4 regions of the Streptomyces sp. NPDC056128 genome follow, and region 4 is predicted to be linked to each of the others. Evidence: riboswitches for the same ligand, from Rfam matches in the RefSeq annotation. Region 4 holds a riboswitch; each other region holds the start of a gene.

Region 1 (5,583 bases), on a different contig from region 4:
CCGCCGACCGGGTCGCCGAGTGGCACGTGCCGCGCGACCCGGCGGCCGTCGCCGGCGTCCGGGCCGACGCGACGCGCCAACTCAGCGAGTGGGGCCTGGAGGAGACGGCGTTCACCACCGAGCTGATCCTCAGCGAGCTGGTCACCAACGCCATCCGGCACGCGGCGGAACCGGTGCGCGTCCGGCTGCTGCTCGACCGCAGCCTGATCTGCGAGGTCTCCGACGGCAGCAGCACGGCACCCCACCTGCGCATGGCCGCCACCACCGACGAGGGAGGCCGCGGCCTGTTCCTCGTCGCCCAGTGCGCCCAGCGCTGGGGCACCCGGTACCACGCGCAGGGCAAGGTCATCTGGACCGAACAGTTGCTGAACGCCCTCGGCCCCGACGGCCGGTGACCGCCCCCGCTACCCCGCCAGACAGCAGTCGCCGCACTTCGAGCCGTTCGGCGCGCGGTAGTAGAGGCAGCAACTGCGGCGCCGGAACGTGAGATCCGGTCCGGTGATCTCTCCGGTGCCCACGAGCCGTCCGGTGTTCAGCAGCTCGGTGGTGAGGCCGGTGAGCGGCTCACGCAGCGCGGGGTGGGCCGCCAGCAGGGCGCGGGCTGCCTCGACGAGCGCCGAGGCCGCGTTGCCGTCCAGCAGTCGTGGCGCGACCTTCACGCGGAGCCCTTGGGCCAGCGCCTCCAGGTGGGCCGTCACCTGCTCGTACAGCGCGCGGGCGGGAGACGGACGTGCCCCGCCGCCGCGCAGACCGGCGGGGTACGGCATGCGCAGGGCCGGGCCGTCGTCGGCCCGCTCCAGCCGGCTCAGGTCCAGGACGATGCCGTGCAGGAGTACGCAGGCCAGGGCGGGCGACCAGAGGCGTGCCGCGTGGCCGAGGTGGGCGATGGACACGCCGATCCGCGGTTCGGGCGCGCGGTGGCGGTCCGCGACGGCCTCGGCGAGGTCGGTGAATCCCCGCGCGTAGGAGAGGTGGAGCGGATGCCAGCCCGCGTCCTCGCCGCCGACGCGCAGGACGAAGAAGCCGCCGAGGGCGGCCACGTCGTGCAGGGCGGCGGTGACGTCGGCGGGCGGCGCCTGAACGTTTCCGGACACCGGTTGCTCCTCGTGAGCGCTGAGTCAGGAGGCCGTACCGCGTCGCGGGGGCGTGATGGCGTACAGGTCGAGGATGTCCGGCCGCGGTGCGACGCCGGGGCCGCCGGCGCTGACCCAGTCGGCGATGTCCTCGGTGGCGTCCGGGTCGTTGACCAGTCCCAGCCAGACGGGGCGGGCACCGGCGGCGCGGCCCGCCGCGGAGGGCTGGACGACGATCACGTTGGCCTGTTCGCACACGTCGAGGCAGTCCGACACCCGCACGGGCACCCGGGCCCGCAGACGCGCCGTCTGCGCCGCGTGGTCGACGCCGATGATCTTCGGGGTGCCGCAGCAGCAGTCCCGGCAGACGACGACGCGTGAGGGCGTCGGGTCCGCGGGTACGCCGGGCGTCGCTTCGGCCGGGCCGGCTTGGGCGGGCATACGGCATCGTCCCTCTCCCCGGGGAGATCCGCCCCGGTGGTCCGTCGAGGAGGCGACCGCGTGAGTCTCCTGGCTCTCGGGTCGTCGCTCGCCCCACCCCTTCCCACCCGGTGCGGGCAGTGGTCGTGTGGGGGCTCGCTCGCCGATCACAGTGGCGGGACCGCGCCGGAATCGCACCGGCTTCCTCGGGCCGCCGTCGCCCAATTGCTCCGGGCATCCTCGCATCCCGTCGCCGGAGCTGTCAGCGGGCCCCGCCCCGTGGACGGGCACCGCGTGCCCGCTGAACACCCGCGCTTTGCGCCCGGCTCAAAGGAACGTAATATCGCCAGGTCATAGCCGCGACGGGAGACAGGAAGCCGGTGCGAATCCGGCACGGTCCCGCCACTGTGACCGGGCATCACGCCCTCGACCTGCCCCGCGCCCACCGGGCGGGCAGCCGGGGGCCGTCGGCCCGGGAGTCAGGACACTGGCCTGTCGCGGGCCCGATCCGAGGAGCGCGGACTCCCCAGGAGGCTTACGTGTCAGCCCTGTTCTCCCCTGCCCGACGCCGCCGGAGCCTGCGCGGCACGGCCGCGGCGCTCGCCCTGTCGGCGGCCCTGGCGACCGCCGGGTGCGGCTCGTCCGACGGGGCCGGTGACGCCGGCAAGGACGATTCGGCATCGGCGTCGTCCCTCGCCGGTTTCCCCGTCACCATCGACAACTGCGGTGTGAAGACGACCTACGAGAAGCCGCCGTCCCGCGTGGTCACCATCCATCAGCACCCCGCGGAGCTGATGCTCGCGCTCGGTCTGAAGGACCGCATGGTCGGCACCGCCTTCCCCGACTCGGCCGTCCTGCCGGAGCTGAAGAAGGACTACGAGGCGATTCCCGAACTCGCCGAGCGGGAACCGTCGTTCGAGAAGATCCTCGACGCCGAGCCCGACCTCGTCTACGGCGGCTATGGCAGCGCCTTCGCCGAGAACGAGGGCCGCTCCCGCAAGGCGTTCGCCGACGCGGGCATCGACACTTACCTCAACCGCGAATACTGCGGCAAGAGGCGGGTGACGATGGAGGACACCTACGCCGAGATCCGTACCGTCGCGAGCGTCTTCGGCGTCCCCGACCGCGCCGACAAGCTGATCGCCGACCTGAAGAGCCGCGTGGCCAAGGCGTCCGCCGCCGTGAAGGGCGAACCGGAGGTGCCGGTCTTCGTCTACGACAGCGGCGACAAGAGCGCCTTCACCGCGGGCGGCAAGGGCCTGGGCACCGACCTGATCCGGCTGGCCGGCGGCAAGAACGTCTTCGGCGACCTCGACGAGGTGTTCGGCGACGTCTCCTGGGAACAGGTCGTCGAGCGCAGGCCCGAGGTCATCGCGATCTACGACTACGCCGGAGCCGGCAGCGTCGAGCAGAAGAAGAAGTTCCTGCTCTCCCAGCCGGCCCTCGCCGACGTCCCCGCCGTCAAGAACAAGCGGTTCGTCGTCCTGCCGCTGACCGCGACCTTGGTCGGCATCCGGTCGGCGTACGCCGTCGGTGACCTCGCCCGCGGACTGCACCCCGAGAGCTTCCGGTGACGGGCACCGCCACCAAGGCGGTAGCAGAACAGGATCCGTCGGCCGCCCGGTCGCGCCGGGCGGGGCGTACGACGATGGCGGGGACGTCGCTCGCGCTGGCGGCCCTGCTGGTGGCCTCCGTGACGGCCGGGCTGGCCATCGGCTCGGTCCAGGTGCCGCCCGGCCAGGTCTGGGGGATCGTGACGCACGCCCTGGGCGCCGACTTCACCCAACCGGACTGGTCCCGCGCGCGGGAGACCATCGTCCTCGACGTACGGGCGCCGCGCGTCCTGCTGGGAGCGGTGACCGGAGCGGGTCTCGCGGTGGTCGGCACCGCCCTCCAGGCGCTGGTCCGCAACCCGCTCGCCGAGCCGTACCTGCTCGGCGTCTCCTCCGGCGCCTCCCTCGGCGCGGTCTCGGTCATCGTCTTCGGCGTCGGCTTCCTCGGTCCCCTGTCGCTGTCCGCCGCCGCGTTCGCCGGCGCCCTCGGCGCGCTGGCGATCGTGTACGCCACCGCCCGCACCGGCGGGCGCATCACCTCGACGCGCCTGGTCCTGTCCGGGGTGGCGATCGCGGCGGTGCTCACGGCCGTCCTCGACCTGCTGCTGCTCACCACCGACCGCGGCAACGAGGCCCGGGCGGTGCTCGCCTGGACCCTCGGCGGTCTCGGCGGCGTCAACTGGGAGACCCTGTGGCTGCCGGGACTGGCGGTGCTGCTGGGCATCGGCGTGCTCCTGGTGCAGGCCCGCAACCTCAACCTGCTGCTGGCCGGTGAGGAGGCGGCGACGACGATGGGCCTGGACGTGGCCCGCTTCCGGGCCCGCATGTTCGTGCTGCTGTCCCTGGTCACCGGCGTACTCGTCGCGGCGTCCGGCCCGATCGGCTTCGTCGGCCTGATCCTCCCGCACGTGGTACGGCTGTTCGTCGGCGGCGACCACCGCAGGGTGCTGCCCACGGCCGCGCTCGCCGGAGCGGTCTTCCTGATCTGGGCCGACATCGCCGCACGCACCGTCGCCGCGCCCCAGGAGATCCCGGTCGGCGTGCTCACCGCGCTGTGCGGCGGGCCGTTCTTCCTGTGGCTGATGCGCCGGGACGCCCGGCGCGGTACCGACCGAGGAGGGGCATGAGCGCCGCGACCGACCTGTCCGTCCAGGGCGTCACCCTCACCGCCGGAGCACGCCACCTGGTGCGCGACGTCTCGCTGACCGCCTCGGCGGGCGAGGTGATCGGCCTGGTCGGCCCCAACGGCAGCGGCAAGTCCAGCCTGCTCAGGGCCGTCTACCGCGTCCTGCGCCCGGACACCGGCACGGTCCGCGTCGACGGCGCCGACACCTGGTCGATGCCCGCGCGGCAACTCGCCCGCACGGTGGCGGCCGTGGTGCAGGACTCGGCCGCGGACTTCGACCTCGCCGTCCGGGAGGTCGTGGCCATGGGCCGCACGCCGCACAAGCGGATGCTGGCCGGGGACACGGCCGAGGACGCCGCCATCATCGACGACGCCCTCGCCGCGGTGGACGCCGACCGGCTGGCCGACCGTCCCTTCGACCGGCTCTCCGGCGGCGAGCGCCAGCGGGTCCTCATCGCCCGCGCCCTCGCCCAGCGGCCGGCCCTGCTGGTCCTCGACGAGCCGACCAACCACCTCGACATCCGCCATCAGCTGGACGTCCTCGGCGTGCTGCGCCGGCTGCCGGCGACCGTGCTGCTCGCCCTGCACGACCTCAACCTCGCCGCGTACTACTGCGACCGCCTCCACGTCCTGCGCGAGGGGGAGGTCGTGGCCTCGGGCCCGCCGGCCGAGGTGCTCTCGCCGTCGCTGCTCGTCGAGGTGTACGGGGTCGTGGGAGAGGTGAGCGTGCATCCGCGTACGGGCGCGCCCCAGGTGACGTTCCTTCCCGGCGAGCGTCCGAGCGACCTCCTGACGGAGCGGCCGGGCTGACGCGGCGGGCCTCGTCGCCGGCGGGCCGCGTCAGTTGTTCACGTCCTGCTCGAAGTCGTCGGCGCAGGCGTCCCGTTCGCTCTGCGAATCGGCGTGCTGGACGCAGTCGTCGAAGTCCTTGAACTCGTCCGAGTTGAGGATCGACGCGCCGATCGCGATGATCACCACGGAGGCGATCAGACCGAGCACGCCGAGTACGGCGCCGACGATGGACATCCCGCGGCGCGGCGCCCGTCCGCCGCGTGCCCTGCGCGCGCCGATGATGCCGAAGATCAGGGCCAGCAGACCGAGCAGGGCCCCGCCGATGACGGTCCAGAAGAGCAGGACGGCCAGGATGCCGAGGACGAGGGCGGCGACCGCCATGCCGTTGGAGCGCCTCATGTCGGCGTCGTGGTGCGTCTGGTGGGCGTCGCCGGAAGATGCGGGGTGTTCGGGAAACGACACGTCGTCACTCTCATCTCTGTTTCCGTCCGGTTGAGTTGCCGTACGTGGCGGATGCCCCGATGTCGATGACGGATGCCTTCGAGGCCGGTTTCGATCGTCCCCCGGTCGGGTGACACGGCCGCGTGCGGCGGGTCGCTCCGTGGCCGAAGGTCTCCCC
Region 2 (5,583 bases), on a different contig from region 4:
GTCGACGTGCAGCAGGAAGTCGTCGAAGCCGTCGTCGTCCGGGCGGTCCGCCAGGCCAAGGTCGTGGTCGAGCTTGGCGGCCTGGATCAGGGTCCAGATCTGGGCGCGGATCGCCGGGAGCTTCGCCGGGTCCATGGAGGCGATCTGCGCGTACTCGTCGAGGAGTTGCTCCAGGCGCGCGATGTCGCCGTAGGAATCGGCGCGGGCCATCGGCGGCACGAGGTGGTCGACGAGGGTGGCGTGCACGCGGCGCTTGGCCTGGGTGCCCTCGCCGGGGTCGTTGACGAGGAAGGGGTAGATCAGGGGCAGGTCGCCGAGGGCGGCGTCGGGGCCGCAGGCGGCGGACAGGCCGGCGTTCTTGCCGGGCAGCCACTCCAGGTTGCCGTGCTTGCCCAGGTGGATCATCGCGTCGGCGCCGAAGCCGCCGTCCTCGGCCCGCGCGGCGATCCAGCGGTAGGCGGCGAGGTAGTGGTGGGAGGGCGGCAGGTCGGGGTCGTGGTAGATGGCGATGGGGTTCTCGCCGAAGCCGCGCGGCGGCTGGATGAGGATCAGCAGGTTGCCGCGGCGCAGGGCGGCGAGCACGATGTCGCCCTCCGGGTTGCGGCTGCGGTCGACGAACATCTCGCCCGGTGCCGGGCCCCAGTGTTCCTCGACGGCCGTGCGCAGCTCGCCGGGCAGGGTCGCGTACCAGCGCTTGTAGTCGGCGGCCGGGATGCGCACCGGGTTGCGGGCGAGCTGTTCCTCGGTGAGCCAGTCCTGGTCGTGGCCGCCGGCCTCGATGAGCGCGCGGATCAGTTCGTCGCCGTCGCCCGAGGCGAGGCCCGGGACCTCGGCGTCGGTGCCGGCGCCGAAGTCGTAGCCCTCCTCGCGCAGTCGGCGCAGCAGGGCCACCGCGCTGGCGGGGGTGTCCAGGCCGACGGCGTTGCCGATGCGGGAGTGCTTGGTCGGGTAGGCGGAGAGGACCAGGGCGAGGCGTTTGTCGGCGGCCGGGATGTGCCGCAGGCGGGCGTGGCGTACGGCGATGCCGGCGACGCGGGCGGCGCGCTCGGGGTCGGCGACGTAGGCGGGGAGGCCGTCCGCGTCGATCTCCTTGAAGGAGAACGGCACGGTGATCAGGCGGCCGTCGAACTCGGGGACGGCTATCTGGCTGGCGGCGTCCAGCGGGGAGACGCCCTCGTCGTTGCTCTCCCAGTCGGCGCGGGAGCCGGTCAGGCACAGGGCCTGGAGGATGGGGACGTCGAGGGTGGTGAGGGCGCCGGCGTCCCAGGACTCGTCGTCGCCGCCGGCGGACGCCTCGGCGGGCTTGGTGCCGCCGGCCGCGAGGACGGTGGTGACGATCACGTCGGCCGCCCGCAGGTCCTCGATGAGTTCGGGCTCGGGGGCGCGCAGCGAGGCCACGTAACGGGGCAGCGGCCGTCCGCCGCCGTCCTCGACCGCGTCGCACAGGGCGTGCACGAAGTCCGTGTTGCCGCTCATGTGGTGGGCGCGGTAGTAGAGCACGGCCACGGTCGGGCCGTCCGCGTCCGGGCGCGGCGCGCGCTCCAGCGGGCCCCAGGTGGGGGCGGGCGTCGGCGGGTCGAAACCGTGGCCGGTGAGCAGCACGGTGTCGGAGAGGAAGCGGGCGAGCTGCTCCAGGTTGGCGGGGCCGCCGTGGGCGAGATAGGCGTGGGCCTCCGCGGCGAGGCCGACGGGGACGGTGGAGGCCTCCATCAGCTGGGCGTCCGGGGCCTGTTCGCCACTGAGCACCACGACGGGGCGGCCGTCGGCGAGGAGCAGGTCGAGACCCTCGCGCCAGGCACGCAGGCCGCCGAGGAGGCGTACGACGACCAGTCCGACGCCGTCGAGCAGGGCGGGCAGGTCGTCGAGCGGGAGGCGGGCGGGGTTGGCGAACCGGTAGGTGACCGGGCCGGTGGCGGCGCGGGCGCTCAGCAGGTCGGTGTCGGACGTCGACAGGAGCAGGATGCTGGGGTGCGAGGCACGCTCCCCGGACGAATGCGGCATGCGGCGTCTGCCCTTCCTCGGGGTCCGCGCCCCGGGCGGTGAGAGACGGCGGGAGTTTCTGACTCGTCCGGCCCCTCAGGGTGGCCGGACTCACAGTGGCGGGACCGCGCCGGATTCACACCGGGCTTCCTCCCCTGTCGCCGTCTGGCGGCGGGCGGACCGGATGATCCACCCAGGAGCATAGTAAGGGTCCCGCCGAGAAGGGCGGGGGGTGCCACCGGTGTGATGGTCGGTATGCTCGCCGCCATGTCCTCGGCGCTCCCTTCCATATCCTCCCAGGCCACAGCGGTCTCACGGGACCGTGGTGACGCCTGCCCGGGGACGCTGCGGCTGCACGCCGCCGACGACGGTGCCCTCGCCCGCGTACGGATACCCGGCGGGGTCCTGGGCGTGGAACAGGCCGAGGCGCTGGCGGACGCGGCCCGGCGGCTGGGCGACGGGGACCTTCATCTGACGTCCCGGGGCAACGTGCAGCTGCGGGGGCTGCGCGACGGCTGCGGCGGGGAGCTCGCCGGGCTGCTGGACGCGGCCGGGCTGCTGCCCTCGCCGGGGCACGAACGGGTGCGCAACATCGTCGCCTCACCGCTGTCCGGCCTCGACGGGCGCGGTCTCCGGGACGTACGGCCCTGGCTGTCGGCCCTGGACGCCGCGTTGTGCGCGAGTGAGCGGGCGCGGGAGCTGTCGGGCCGGTTCCTGTTCGCGCTCGACGACGGGCGCGGGGACGTGACCGGGCTCGGCGCCGACGTCACCGTGCGGGCGGTCGGCGACGACGACGCGCTGGTCGCGCTGGGCTCGGTGGACGACGCCTGGCGGGTGGCCGCGGGCGAGGCGTCCCGGGCGGCGCTGCTGGCGGCCGAGGCCTTCCTCGACGTCGCGCGCGAGTCCGGGGCGCGGGTGTGGCGGGTGGACGAACTCGCCGTACCGGCGCGTGTCCTGACGCGGGCGGTGGACCGCCGTCTCTCCGAGGCGGGAGTCGCCCACGTCAAGGAGCGGACGCACACCACCCGCACGGACGGGCCTCCTCCCGGGCTCGTCGGGGACGCCCTGTGCGTGCACGTACCGCTGGGCCGTCTCACCGGCCCGCAGTGGCGGGAGCTGACGCGCGTCGCCGCCCTGACGCGGGACGCCGAACTGCGGTTGACGCCGTGGCGCGGCGTCGTCGTCCCCGTCGGGGGCCTGGGCGCGACGGACACCGCCGACGCCCTCGCCCTCCTCTCCGCCGCCGGTCTCGTCACCGACGCCGCCTCCCCCTGGCCGCGCGTCGGCGCCTGCATCGGCCGCCCGGGGTGCGGGAAGTCCCACGCCGACGTGCGGGCCGACGCGGCCGACAGCCTGTCCGCCGCGGGCAGGTCCCCGCTCCCCCTGTACTGGTCCGGCTGCGAACGCCGTTGCGGCCACCCGCGGGGCGAGCGGATCGACCTGGTCGCCGTCCCGGAGGGGGGCTACCGCCTCACCGTCGGCCCGCCTGGCGGACCGACACGCACCACGGTCCTGACGGACCCCTCCGATCTCGCCACCGCACTGGCGGCGATCACCCCATGAGCCGTACGACGACCGAGAGCAGCGGGAAGAGCACCGTGACCACGCACGCATACGAGAAGGACGGAGCGGCCATCTACCGCCAGTCCTTCGCCACGATCCGGGCGGAGGCGGACCTCACGGGGCTGCCCGCCGACGTCAGCCGGGTCGCCGTCCGGATGATCCACGCCTGCGGCATGGTCGACCTCGTGCGCGACATCGGCCACACGCCCACGGTGGTGGCCCGCGCCCGCGAGGCCCTGCTGGCCGGTGCGCCGATCCTCTGCGACGTGCAGATGGTGGCCAGCGGTGTGACCCGCAAGCGGCTGCCCGCGGACAACGAGGTGCTGTGCACCCTCTCCGACCCGGCCGTCCCGGGGCTGGCGGCGGAGCTGGGCACCACGCGCAGCGCCGCCGCGCTGGAGCTGTGGCGCGACCGCCTGGAGGGCTCCGTGGTCGCCGTCGGCAACGCGCCCACCGCCCTCTTCCGGCTCCTGGAGATGATCGAGGAGGGGGCACCGAGGCCCGCGGCCGTCATCGGCGTGCCCGTCGGCTTCATCGGCGCCGCCGAGTCCAAGGACGCCCTGGCCGCCCACCCCTCGGGCCTGGAGCACCTGGTCGTCCGGGGCCGTCGCGGAGGCAGCGCCATCGCCGCCGCCGCACTCAACGCGATCGCGAGCGAGGAAGAATGAGCGGCAAGCTGTACGGGGTCGGGCTCGGTCCCGGCGACCCGTCCCTGATGACCGTGCGCGCGGTCGAGGCCATCGCCGAGGCGGACGTGATCGCGTATCACAGCGCCCGGCACGGACGGTCCATCGCCCGCTCCATCGCGGAGCGGCACCTGCGCGCCGTCCACGTCGAGGAACGGCTGGTCTACCCGCTCACCGTCGAGACCACCGACCACCCGGGCGGCTACCAGGGCGCCATGGACGACTTCTACGCCGAGGCGTCGGCGCGGCTCGCCGCCCACCTCGACGCGGGCCGCACGGTCGCCGTCCTCGCGGAGGGCGACCCGCTCTTCTACGGCTCCTACATGCACATGCACAAGCGGCTCGCCGACCGGTACGACACCGAGGTGATCCCCGGTGTGACGTCCGTGTCCGCCGCCGCGGCCCGGCTGGGCACGCCGCTCGTCGAGGGCGAGGAGGTGCTGACCATCCTGCCGGGCACGCTGCCCGAGGAGGAGCTGACGGCCCGGCTCGCCGCGACGGATTCGGCCGTGGTGATGAAGCTGGGCCGTACCTTCGCCAAGGTGCGCCGCGCGCTGGAGGGGTCGGGACGGCTCGCCGGGGCGCGGTATGTCGAGCGGGCCACGATGGCGGGAGAGCGCCTCGCGGAGCTGGCCGACGTGGAGGCCGAGTCGGTGCCCTACTTCTCGGTGGCGGTGCTGCCGAGCCAGGTGGACGCCGAGCCGCCGGTGCCGGAGCCGGGTGCCGTCGGGGAGGTCGTGGTCGTCGGGACGGGGCCGGCCGGGCCGTTGTGGCTGACGCCCGAGACGCGGGGCGCGCTCGCCGCCGCCGACGACCTGGTCGGCTACACCACCTACCTGGACCGTGTCCCGGTCCGGGCCGGTCAGCGGCGCCACGGATCGGACAACAAGGTGGAGGCCGAGCGCGCGGAGTTCGCGCTGGGGCTCGCCCGGCGGGGGCGCCGGGTCGCGGTCGTCTCCGGCGGCGACCCCGGGGTCTTCGCCATGGCCACGGCCGTGCTGGAGGCCGCCTCGGCCGAGGAGCACGCGGACGTTCCGGTGCGGGTGCTGCCCGGGGTGACCGCCGCCAACGCGGCCGCCGCCCGCGCGGGGGCGCCGCTCGGGCACGACTACGCCGCCCTCTCGCTGTCCGACCGGCTCAAGCCGTGGGAGGTCATCGCCGAGCGGCTGCGGGCCGCGGCCGGCGCCGACCTGGTGCTGGCGCTGTACAACCCGGGTTCCGGCAGCCGGACCTGGCAGGTCGGCAAGGCCCGCGAGCTGCTCCTCGAGCACCGGGCGCCGGACACGCCCGTCGTGGTCGCCCGGGACGTGGGCGGTTCCGGCGAGCGGGTGCGGATCGTGCGGCTGGCGGACCT
Region 3 (5,583 bases), on a different contig from region 4:
GGTCCTGGCGGTGCTGCTGATGGGCGGGGACGCGTACGACCAGATGCCGCTGATCGTCACCGCGTCGGTGGTCTCCTTCGTCGTCTCCCAGGTGGTGCGCCGGACGGAACCGGAAGCGGCCCACCCCCCCGACGACGGGAACGACCGGGTGACGGAGCGCCGGACCGTACCGACCCGTACCGCCTGGCACACCGCCCGGCCCTGGGTCGTACGCGTCTGCGTGGCGGTGGCGGTGGTCGTGGCCTACTTCCTGCTCCCCCTCGACCATCTGGGGCCGCACCGGCCCGTGCTGAGCTGGGTGCTGTGCTCCCTGCTGCTGGCCGTCGTGGCCGCGCTGCTGCTCCGGCAGATCCACCACGTCCTCGTGGACCGCCCCGAGACCAAGCCCGGTGTGGTCATCACCCTGCTGATCATCCTGTCCGTGCACATCTTCTCGGCCACGTACTACGCCCTCGCCAAGCAGCCGGGCGAGTTCACCGGCCTGCACACCCGCGTCGACGCGCTCTACTTCACGGTGGTCACGCTCGCCACGGTCGGGTACGGGGACATCACGCCGAGCGGGCAGTCCGCCCGGATCGTGACCCTGCTCCAGATCGCCTACAGCTTCGTCTTCCTCACCGCCGCCGCGACCGCGCTCAGCACGCGGGCGCGCGCCATGGTGGTCCGGCGCACCGAACGGGACCGGTCCGGCTGACGTTTCCGCAGCCCCGAGCCCTGTCCGCCGGGTCCGCGCGACAGGAGGCCCGCTTGTCACCACCCCCGTGGGAGCACTACTGTCGCCACGCCTTGGTGAACGGGAAATCCGGTGTGATGCCGGTGCGGCCCTCGCCACTGTGAATCGGGAAGTCCGGCTCCGGCCCCTCGTGGGCAGCCACTGGGTCCTCGTGACCCGGGAAGGCGTTGCCCGGACTGCGGTACCCGTCAGCCAGGAGACCGGCCAGGGCGCGTCGTCCATCCACGAGGTGCTGGAGAGGGTCTGCTGAGCCATGCACATAGCCGAGGGCTTTCTGCCACCGGCGCACGCGATCGCCTGGGGTGTCGCGTCCGCGCCGTTCGTCGTCCACGGAGTCCGGTCACTCACCCGTGAGGTCAGGGAGCACCCGGAGAGCACGCTGCTCCTCGGCGCCTCCGGTGCCTTCACGTTCGTCCTGTCGGCCCTGAAACTGCCCTCCGTCACCGGAAGCTGCTCCCATCCGACCGGCACCGGTCTGGGCGCCATCCTCTTCCGGCCGCCGATCATGGCGGTCCTGGGCACCATCACCCTGCTCTTCCAGGCGCTGCTGCTCGCCCACGGCGGGCTGACCACGCTGGGCGCCAACGTCTTCTCGATGGCGATCGTCGGTCCCTGGGCCGGGTACGGCGTCTACCGGCTGCTGCGCCGCTACGACGTGCCGCTGATGGTCGCCGTGTTCTTCGGCGCGTTCGTCGCCGACCTGTCCACCTACTGCGTGACCAGCGTGCAGCTGGCGCTGGCCTTCCCGGACCCGAGCAGCGGATTCGCCGGGGCGCTCGGCAAGTTCGGGTCCATCTTCGCCGTCACGCAGATCCCGCTCGCGGTCAGCGAGGGCCTGCTCACGGTGATCGTGATGCGGCTGCTGGTGCAGTCCAGCAAGGGTGAACTGACCCGGCTGGGCGTGCTGCTCACCCGGTCGGGCAAGACCACGTCCGACGAGCAGGAGGCGGTGGCCCGATGACCCGCAACGCGAAGATCAACGCCCTGCTGCTGCTCGCCGTGGCCGCGCTCGCGGTGCTGCCGCTGGTGCTGGGGCTCGGCGACCACAAGGAGGAGCCGTTCGCCGGCGCGGACGCGGAGGCGGAGACGGCGATCACGGAGATCGAGCCGGACTACGAGCCGTGGTTCTCGCCGCTGTACGAACCGCCGTCCGGCGAGATCGAGTCGGCGCTGTTCGCGGTGCAGGCCGCGCTCGGCGCGGGCGTGCTGGCGTACTACTTCGGTGTGCGCCGGGGCCGGCGGCAGGGCGAGGAGCGGGCGGCGACGGCACTGCGGGACGCTCCCGAAGGGGACTGAGTGCTGCCGATCGACGCGGCGGCCCACAGCAGTCGGTGGCGCCGCCGCCATCCCGTGGACAAGGCCGTGCTCGGGCTGGGTCTGACCGTGCTCGCGATCTCGCTGCCGCCCTGGCCGGGCGCGGCGCTGGTGCTGGTGACGGCGCTGGCGGTGCTGCTCGGCCCGGCGGGGGTGCCCGGACGGCGGCTGTGGCGGGCGTACCGGGTGCCGTTGGGCTTCTGCGTGACGGGGGCGCTGCCGCTGCTGGTCCAGGTCGGGGGCCCCGGCGGGTTCCTGACGGTGGCGCAGGGCGGGCCGGTGCGCGCCGGTGAGCTGCTGCTGCGGACCTCGGCGGCCTCGCTCGGGGTGCTGCTGTTCGCGTTCACCACGCCGATGTCGGACCTGCTGCCCCGGCTGGTGCGGGCGGGGGTGCCCGCGCCGGTCGTGGACGTGGCGCTGGTGACGTACCGGATGAGTTTCCTGCTGCTGGACTCGGTGCGCCGCATCCGGGAGGCGCAGGCCGCGCGGCTGGGGCACACCACCCGGGCCGCGACCTGGCGTTCGCTGGGCGGGCTCGGCGCCACGGCGTTCGTACGGGCCTTCGACCGGGCGGCGCGGCTCCAGTCCGGGCTGGCGGGCCGCGGTTACGACGGCACCCTGCGGGTCCTGGTGCCCGAGGCCCGCGTCTCGGTGGCCTTCACGGCGGCGAGCGGCGCGCTCCTTGCGGCGCTGGCCGCCCTCACCCTCGTACTGGAAGGGCCGTTGTCGTGACTGGGACGAGCGAGGCGACGGCGGAGGCGCTGGTCGCCCTGCGGGGTGCGGCCTTCGCCTACGAGGAGGGGCCGGACGTGCTGGCCGGGCTGGACTTCTCGGTGCGCGAGGGGCGGGCGCTGGCGCTCCTCGGCCGCAACGGCAGCGGCAAGACCACCCTGATGCGGCTGCTGAGCGGCGGACTCCGGCCGCGTGCGGGGACGTTGACGCTCGACGGGGAGCCGGTGGCGTACGACCGCAAGGGGCTGACCCGGCTGCGGACCACGGTGCAGTTGGTGGTGCAGGATCCGGACGACCAGCTCTTCGCGGCCTCGGTGGGGCAGGACGTGTCCTTCGGGCCGTTGAACCTGGGCCTGCCGGACGCGGAGGTCAGGTCCCGGGTCGACGAGGCGCTCGCCGCGCTGGACATCGGGGCGCTGGCCGACCGGCCGACCCATCTGCTGTCGTACGGGCAGCGCAAGCGGACGGCGATCGCGGGGGCGGTCGCGATGCGGCCCCGGGTGCTGATCCTGGACGAGCCGACCGCCGGGCTCGATCCGGACGGCCAGGAGCGGCTGCTCGCCACGCTGGACCGGCTCCGCGCGGGCGGCACCACGGTGGTGATGGCCACGCATGACGTCGACCTCGCCCTGCGCTGGTCGGACGACGCAGCGCTGCTCACCCCGGACGGCGTGCGCACCGGCCCGACGGCCGCGACGCTGGCCCGCACGGATCTGCTGCGGCAGGCGGGGCTGCGGCTGCCCTGGGGCGTCGCGGCGGCCGGACTGCTGCGGGCGCGGGGCCTGCTGCCGGAGTCGGCGACCGGACCGCGCACCCCGGAGGAACTGGCCGCCCTGACCGACTGACGCGCGCGCCGGCCCGGACGGCGTGCGCACCAGCCCCACGCCCCCGACGCCGGCCCGCACGGAGCTGCCGCGGCAGGCCGGGCTGCGGCTGCCCTGGGGCGTCGCGGCGGCCGGACTGCTGCGGGCGCGGGGCCTGCTGCCGGAGTCGGCGACCGGACCGCGCACTCCGGAGGAGCTGGCCGCCCTGGCCGACTGACGCGTGCGCCGGCCGGGGCGGCCCGGGGTCAGCGCGTGGAGTCGCTGTGCTCCGGTTCGGGGGTGGCCGCCGTCGGCTCGCCCTCGGGACGGTCCTCGGCGCCGCCGCGGCGGCGGCCCGGGAGGACGGCGAGGACGATCAGGGTGCCGGCGGCCATGATGATGCCGCCGACGAGGCTGGTCGTCGAGACGCCGTGGGCGAAGGCCCGGTCGACGGCGTCGGTGAGGGCCTGCGCCTGCTCGGGCCCGGCGGCCGGGTCGGTGGCGAGCCGCTGGGCGACGGCCAGTCCGCCGCCCACGGAGTCCTGGGCGGTGTCCAGCGCGGCGGCCGGGAGGCGGTCGCCCACCAGGCTCGCCAGTTCGTCGCGGTAGGCGGTGCCGAGGAGGGAGCCGAGGACGGCGATGCCGAGCGAGCCGCCGAGTTCCAGCGCGGTGTCGTTGGCGCCGCCGCCGACGCCCAGTTCGTTCTCCGGGAAGCTGCCCATGATGGTGTCGGTGGCCGGGGAGACGCTGAGGCCGATCGCGAGGCCGAGCAGCAGCATCGGGGCGAGGAAGTCGGCGTAGGTGGAGCCCTGGTCGATCAGGACCAGCAGGAAGACACCGGCCGTGCCGATCGCCATGCCCGACCCGACCATGGCCTTCACACCCAGCTTCGGGGTGAGCCGCCCGGTCACCGCGGCGCCGACGAACACGGCCCCGGCCAGCGGCAGCAGCCGTACGCCCGTCTCCAGCGCGCCGTAGCCGAGCACGAACTGGAGGAACTGCGTGGCGTAGTAGATGGCGCCGTAGGTGCCGAAGAAGAAGAACAGCACGGCCAGCATCGAGCCGCTGAAGGGCCGCAGCAGGAACCGGCGCACGTCCAGCATGGGGTGCGGGTGGCGCAACTCCCAGGCGACGAAGGCCACCAGGCCGACGCCCGCCACGACGGCGGCGGTGACCGGACCGGCTCCCCAGCCGAAGTGCGGGCCCTCGATGCTCGCGTAGACCAGGGAGCCGACGGAGACGATGGAGAGCAGACCGCCCACGTAGTCGATCCGGCCCATGCCGGCCGCCTTGGACGGCGGTACGAGGAGCAGCGCGCCGACCACCGCGAGGACCGCGATGGGGACGTTGACCAGGAAGGTCGAACCCCAGGCGTGGTCCTCCAGGAGCCAGCCGGCGACCAGCGGGCCGACCGCGATGGCGAGTCCGGAGGTGGCGGTCCAGGCGGTGATGGCGCGGGCCCGCTCACCCTTGGGGAAGACCGCGACCAGCAGGGACAGGGTGGCCGGCATGACGACGGCGGCGCCCACGCCCATGACCGCGCGGGCCGCGATGACCAGCCCCGTCTCCTCGACCAGGCTGCCCATCACCGAGCCGCCCGCGAAGATCACCAGTCCGGCGATCAGGGCGCCGCGGCGGCTGTACTTGTCGCCGATCGCGCCGAGCACCAGCATCAGCGCGGCGTACGGGACGGTGTAGCCGTCGATGACCCACTGCAGGTCGCTGCTGCTCAGGCCCAGGTCGGCGGTCATGTCCGGCGCGGCCACGATCAGGGACGTGTTGGCCATCACGACGATCAGCAGGCTCAGACACAGCACGAGGAGGGCCCACCAGCGCCGCGGGTAGGGCCCGTTCATCTTCTCGACGGGTGTGGTGGCCAGTAGGGGCATGGGGGGCTCCGGGAAAACGCGGGCGGAACGCGGGCGATTTAATTGCCCATCGATGTGCAGACAAACGCCAGAGTAGTTTGTTGCACAGTGGTGTGCAAATATGACGCTCGAA
Region 4 (5,583 bases):
GTGGTCGCAGTACATCGCGGCGAGGTTGAGGTCGTGCAGGGCGACGACGCTGGTGACGGGCAGGGCGACGACGAGGGCCAGCACGTCCAGCTGGTGCTGGATGTCGAGGTGGTTGGTGGGTTCGTCCAGCAGGAGTTCGCGTGGCTGCTGGGCCAGGGCGCGGGCGATCTGGACGCGTTGGCGTTCGCCACCGGAGAGGGTGTGCCAGAGCCGGTCGGCCTGCGCGGTAAGACCGGTGCGCGCGAGGGCGTCCGCGACCACCTCCTCGTCGGCCGCCGACGCCGGTGTCCAGGCGCGGCGGTGCGGGATCCGGCCGAGCCGGACGACGTCGCGGACCGACACCTCCACCAGCGTGTCCGCCTGCTGTTCGACGACGGCCACCCGCCGGGCGACGTCGCGGCGGCCCATCCGGTCCAGCGGACGGCCGTCCAGGGTGACGACGACGGAGGTGGGGGCGAGCACGCCGGCCAGCAGCCGCAACAGGGTGGACTTTCCCGACCCGTTGGGGCCGAGCAGGCCGGTCATGGCACCGGGCCGGGGGCTGAGTTCGACGCCGTCCAGGATCAGCCGCCCGCCGGCGGCGCGGGAGACCCGCTCGGCGCTCAGCGTCACCGTGCCCTCCGGGTGCGGTACAGGACGAGGACGAAGGCGGGTACGCCGATCAGCGAGGTCACCACGCCCACCGGGACCTCCTTGGGGGCGAGGACGGTACGGGCCAGGGTGTCGACCCACACCAGGAACACGGCTCCGGCGAGGGCGCAGACCGGCAGGAGGCGGGCGTGCCCGGGACCGGTGAGCGCCCGCACGGCGTGCGGCAGCACCAGTCCGACGAAGCCGATGGCACCGGCCGAGGCGACCAGGGCGGCGGTGAGCAGGGCGGTGGCGCACAGCAGGACCAGCCGGGTACGGGCCACGTGGACGCCGAGGGTGGCCGCGGCGTCCTGACCGAAGGCGAAGGCGTCCAGCGTCCTGCCGTGGCCGAGGCACACGGCGAGGACCAGCACCAGGACCGCCGTGCCGGTCCACACGTCCGTCCAGCCGGCCCCGCCGAGCGAGCCGAGCAGCCAGAAGAGCACCCCGCGGGTGGTCTCGGCGTCGGCCGCGGTCATCACCACGAAGGAGGTGAGCGAGGAGAACAGCTGCATCGCCGCCACGCCCGCGAGAACCACCCGGTCCGGGGTGCCGCCGAGGCTGTGGCTGAGCAGCATCACCAGCGCGAAGGAGCACACCGCGCCGAGGAACGCCCCGCCCGGGACGGACAGCGCGCCGCCGCCCACACCGAGTACGACGACCAGGACGGCGCCGGTCGAGGCGCCGGAGGAGACGCCGAGCACGAAGGGGTCGGCGAGCGGGTTGCGCAGCAGGGACTGGAGGACGGCACCGCACACGGCGAGTCCGGCGCCGCACACCGCGGCGAGCAGGGTCCGGGGCAGTCGCAGGTCCCAGACGATGCCGTCGCGGATGGGGGTGACGTCCGCGGCGGCGGGGCCTCCGCCGAGGTGGGCGACGATCACGGACCACACGTCGGCCACGTCGATGTCCGCCGGTCCGATGGTGACGGCGACGGCCACGGAGGCGCACAGGGCGACGACGCCGGTCAGCGCCCACAGGGGGTAGGCACGGCGGCCGGCCGCGCGTATGCCGGAGGCCGACCGGCCCTCGGACGCGGCCCGGCGCTCGGACGTCGCCCGTTCCTTGGACGTCGCCCGGCTCGCGGACGTCACTTGGTGAGGCCGTACTCGCGCAGCGCGGCCGCCACCTGTTCGACGCCCTCGACGGTGCGGATGGTGGGGTTCATGGCCTGCCCGCTGAGCAGGACGTACCGCTTTTCGCGGACGGCGGTCATGTTCCGGGTGACGGGGTCGGACTCCAGGAACTCGATCTTCTTCGCGGCGGTCTCTGCCGTCTGCGACTTGCGGGTGAGGTCGCCGAGGACGAGGACGTCGGGGTCGCGGTCGGCGACGGTCTCCCAGCCGACCTGCGGCCATTCGTCGTGGGTGTCGTCCATGGCGTTCTTCGCCCCGACCGCGCGGGTCATTACGCCGGGGGCGCCGCAGCAGCCGGCCATGTAGGGCGAGGTGGAGTTGGCGAACCAGTACATGAGGGTGACGTCGGAGGCGTCGATGCCGGACGTCGCCTTCTTCACGCGGGACTTCAGGTCGGCGACCAGCTTCTCGCCGCGCTCCTCGACGTCGAAGACCCGGGCCAGGTCGCGGACCTCGCGGTAGACGGTGTCCATGGTGAAGGGCTCGCTGCGGACGCCGTCGCCGTCGCCGCTGTTGTCCTTGCCGACGCAGTCGGACGGGGAGAGGTAGGCCGGCACGCCGAGTTCGGTGAACTGCTCGGGGGTGGCCACTCCCCCGGTGCCGAGGGTGGAGGTGAAGGAGGCGGCGACGAAGTCGGGTTCGGCGTCCAGGACCGTCTCGAAGGACGGCATGTCGTCGGCGAGCTGGGGCACGCCCGCGTTCGCCTTCTCCAGCCCCTTCATCACCGGGTCGGTCCAGGTGGCGGTGCCCGCCATGCGGTCGGCCAGGCCGAGGGAGAGCAGGATCTCGGTGGTCCCCTGGTTGAGGGAGACCGCGCGCTGCGGAGGCGCGGCGACCTCGACCTCGCGGCCGCAGTCACGGACGGTGCGCGGGTAGCCGGCCGCCGGATCCGGCCCGGCGGAGTCGTCGCCGGTGTCCGTCCCGGAACCGCAGCCGGCGGCTAGCAGGGCGCCGGCCAGGAGCGGGACCAGGCCGCGGACGGCGCGGCGGGAGGCGGGGAGGCGTCGGAGGCCGACGGGGCGCGCTGCGCGCGAGGAGGCGGGCAAGGAGGATCCTCTGGCGTCGAGGGCTCGTACGCGAAGCCCGTTCGTACGGTGCGTCCCGCGCCGTACGCGGCGCGGGTGCCAGCAGGTCTTCGGACTCGGGATCGACCGGACGGAACGCCTTCCCGGGCGGCCTCCGCCGCCCAGTGGCCCGTGTCCCGCCCGTCACCCTCACCGCTGCGCGTCAGCTCCGGATTCGCACCGGATTCCCTGACCCACCAGGTGGGTTCGACTGGCTTCCGCAAGCTACCACAGGGTCCTCGCGCCACCGGGGGGCGGGCGGCTGCCTCACCCGCCCCCGGCGCCGACGCGCCCGACCGCGTCAGCTCTTGGGCATCAGGACGCTGTCGATGATGTAGACGTTGGCGTTGGCGGTCTTGACGTTGCCGCAGACCACGTTGGCGGAGTCGTTGACCTTGTAGGCCTCGTCCGAGCCGGAGGTGGTGAGCTTGGACTTCTGCAGGGTGTCGAAGGAGCCGTTCTCCAGGTCCTTGGGGGCGAGCTTCTGGCCCACGACGTGGTAGGTCAGGATGTCGGTGAGCATCGCCTTGTCGTTGAGGACCTTGTCCAGGTCGGCCTTCGGGATCTTGGCGAAGGCGTCGTTGGTCGGCGCGAACACCGTGATGTTCTCGGCGTTGTTGAGGGTGTCGACCAGACCGGCCTTCTTGACCGCGGACACCAGCGTGGACAGGGCCGGGTTGTTCGAGGCAGCGGTGGCGACCGGGTCCTTCGCCATGCCGTCGAACGAACCGGCGCCCTCCTTCGGCACGGTGGAGCAGGCCGGGCCGAACGGCTCGTCGGCGCCGGACATGCCGCCCGAGGTGTCCTCGGACTTGTCGTCGGTGGCCGCGGGGGCTGAGGACTCGGCCTGCGCGGAGTCCGAGGAGCCGCTGTCACTGTCGTCGGAGCAGGCGGCCAGCGACAGGGGCAGGACGGCGGCCGCGACGATGGCGACGGCGGAACGACGGATACGGGCGTTCATGGATATCTCCCTGCAAATCGGCAGCACTGAGGCAGCGCTGATGTAGTGATGTGGAGCGTGGTGCGCGTCGAGGTGGAGCGGTGGTCCGCTCGGTGAGCTGTCCGCCCGGTGGGCGGTTCCTATCCGCGTGGGGGCCGAGCCGCCCTGCGTATCGCAGGCAGCGAGCGCAGGCGGGCGGTCCGCTGTCGGTGTGGTCTCGGTTCTTCCCTCACACGGGGAATCCGGAGCCGGGCGGGTTCCGGATTGGCCGATCACCCGATCGAGTGGGGAAGTTTCTCGGGCACCTCTGTGAACAGGGGCTTTCCCCGGAAGATGCCGTCAACATGACGGAGCATCAGAGCGGGGTGGCGGCCCGCAGGATGAGGAACATGGTGACGGCGGAGTTCGCCGACGACATCGCGGACACGGCCGTTCCGGCGGCCGCGGCCCACGCGGCCAGTCCCACCGAGGTGAACAGCGAGGGCCAGGTGCGGACGGCGGGCGCGGGACCCAGCAGGGCCGCCACCCGGCGCGGCACGGGGCCGGGCGCCGCGAGGCCGGCCAGGGTCGCGACCGGGGTGCCCCGGGAGACGAGGGCCGCCTTGCCGATCGCGGTGGCCACGGCGCGACGGTCGCCGACCGCCTTCGCGGCCGCCTCGTCGGCCCAGCGTTCGGCCGTGTAGGAGACGGCGGTGCGCAGGGGGCGCAGGAACGGGTTGGCCAGCGCGGCGAGCCGGACGGCCAGCAGGAAGCGGTGGTGGCGGGCGGCGAGGTGGGCCCGCTCGTGGGCGAACAGCGCGCGCCGCTCGGCCGGTTCGAGGCAGTCGAGCAGCGCGGTGGTGACCACCACCCGGTCCCGGCGTCCGCCGGGCAGCGCGTACGCGTAGGGCACGTCGTCCGGCAGTACGGCCACGCCGGTGCCCCGCAGTCCGGCGAGGGCGCGGTGGGCCCGGCGGCGTACCCGGCCGTGCCGCCACAGTGCTCGGGCCGAGACCAGGAGTACGGCGCACAGCGCGGGAATCGCCGCCTTGCCGACGACCTCGTCGTAGGGCACCGCCGCCCGCACCTCGGGGTCCGACCAGCCGTCGGGCAGCGGGTTGCCGGGCAGTTGCGCGGTGCCGACCACCATCACCAGCGCCAGGCACACGGTGCTGCACAGCGCCATGACGGCGGCGACGGCGGTGAGCAGCCTGGTCGCGGTGCGCGGGTGCAGGCGCTGCTCGGCCAGCCGGGCGACGGGCCATGCCGTCAGCGGCAGGACCAGGGGCAGGAAGACGAAGACTCCCATGCCGGTGTCAGCCGTCCTCGGCGCCGTGCGTGTGTCCGAGCAGGTCGCGCAGCAGCCGCTCGTCGTCCGGGTCGAGGCCGGTGACGAAGCTGGCCAGCACCGCCTCCCGGTCGCTCTCGGCGTCCAGGACCTTGCGCATCCTGCGCGCGGCAAGACCGGCCTGGTCCGCGGGTGTCCAGGCGAAGGACCGGCCCGCCCGCTCGCGGCTGACGGCGCCCTTCTCCAGCAGCCGGGTCAGGATCGTGATCACCGTGGTGTAGGCGAGGTCGCCGCCCAGGCGCTCCTGCACCCAGCCGGCCGTCGCGGGGCCCTCCGCCTCGCGCAGCGCCGTCAGCACCAGGGCCTCCAGCTCGCCCTGGCCCCGCCGCCGCGACCGCCGGTGATCCGTCACGGGCCGCCTCCTTCCGCCGCTGTGCGCTCTGTGCGACGGCCATCGTATAGAAGCCCAGTTTCCACAGTTTCGTAGACTGAACGGTGGGCGCGCAGTCGGCACGACGAAGGAGACCGCCGTGCTGGTCGGTCTGG

Evidence for each region. A riboswitch is a leader RNA that binds a small molecule or an ion and turns the genes downstream of it on or off. The one in region 4 is predicted to bind cobalamin.
Region 1: it holds a riboswitch for cobalamin, as region 4 does, so the genes downstream of both, ACFC1X_RS11950 ((2Fe-2S) ferredoxin domain-containing protein) here and ACFC1X_RS39685 (ABC transporter substrate-binding protein) in region 4, are expected to answer to the same signal.
Region 2: it holds a riboswitch for cobalamin, as region 4 does, so the genes downstream of both, cobN (cobaltochelatase subunit CobN) here and ACFC1X_RS39685 (ABC transporter substrate-binding protein) in region 4, are expected to answer to the same signal.
Region 3: it holds a riboswitch for cobalamin, as region 4 does, so the genes downstream of both, ACFC1X_RS35470 (energy-coupling factor ABC transporter permease) here and ACFC1X_RS39685 (ABC transporter substrate-binding protein) in region 4, are expected to answer to the same signal.

Annotation. Positions count from the first base shown of each region.
Region 1 is NZ_JBHJVQ010000004.1:275,700-281,282, forward strand. Features, by position in the region: gene ACFC1X_RS11940 (SpoIIE family protein phosphatase) at 1-395, shown strand, start outside; gene ACFC1X_RS11945 ((2Fe-2S)-binding protein) at 405-1,094, opposite strand; gene ACFC1X_RS11950 ((2Fe-2S) ferredoxin domain-containing protein) at 1,119-1,514, opposite strand; cobalamin riboswitch at 1,577-1,701, opposite strand; cobalamin riboswitch at 1,825-2,004, shown strand; gene ACFC1X_RS11955 (ABC transporter substrate-binding protein) at 2,042-3,067, shown strand; gene ACFC1X_RS11960 (FecCD family ABC transporter permease) at 3,064-4,173, shown strand; gene ACFC1X_RS11965 (ABC transporter ATP-binding protein) at 4,170-4,982, shown strand; gene ACFC1X_RS11970 (DUF4190 domain-containing protein) at 5,013-5,426, opposite strand.
Region 2 is NZ_JBHJVQ010000004.1:262,490-268,072, forward strand. Features, by position in the region: gene cobN (cobaltochelatase subunit CobN) at 1-2,001, opposite strand, end outside; cobalamin riboswitch at 2,031-2,180, opposite strand; gene cobG (precorrin-3B synthase) at 2,236-3,543, shown strand; gene ACFC1X_RS11900 (precorrin-8X methylmutase) at 3,540-4,211, shown strand; gene ACFC1X_RS11905 (precorrin-2 C(20)-methyltransferase) at 4,208-5,583, shown strand, end outside.
Region 3 is NZ_JBHJVQ010000034.1:22,299-27,881, reverse strand. Features, by position in the region: partial or broken gene ACFC1X_RS35480 (chloride channel protein) at 1-130, shown strand, start outside; gene ACFC1X_RS35475 (potassium channel family protein) at 221-694, shown strand; cobalamin riboswitch at 771-957, shown strand; gene ACFC1X_RS35470 (energy-coupling factor ABC transporter permease) at 987-1,694, shown strand; gene ACFC1X_RS35465 (energy-coupling factor ABC transporter substrate-binding protein) at 1,691-2,029, shown strand; gene cbiQ (cobalt ECF transporter T component CbiQ) at 2,030-2,779, shown strand; gene ACFC1X_RS35455 (ATP-binding cassette domain-containing protein) at 2,776-3,624, shown strand; partial or broken gene ACFC1X_RS35450 (ABC transporter ATP-binding protein) at 3,695-3,820, shown strand; gene ACFC1X_RS35445 (MFS transporter) at 3,849-5,471, opposite strand.
Region 4 is NZ_JBHJVQ010000051.1:21,011-26,593, forward strand. Features, by position in the region: gene ACFC1X_RS39675 (ABC transporter ATP-binding protein) at 1-612, opposite strand, end outside; gene ACFC1X_RS39680 (FecCD family ABC transporter permease) at 609-1,640, opposite strand; gene ACFC1X_RS39685 (ABC transporter substrate-binding protein) at 1,721-2,812, opposite strand; cobalamin riboswitch at 2,875-3,061, opposite strand; gene ACFC1X_RS39690 (fasciclin domain-containing protein) at 3,132-3,791, opposite strand; gene ACFC1X_RS39695 (M56 family metallopeptidase) at 4,126-5,058, opposite strand; gene ACFC1X_RS39700 (BlaI/MecI/CopY family transcriptional regulator) at 5,066-5,449, opposite strand; partial or broken gene ACFC1X_RS39705 (TerD family protein) at 5,526-5,583, shown strand, end outside.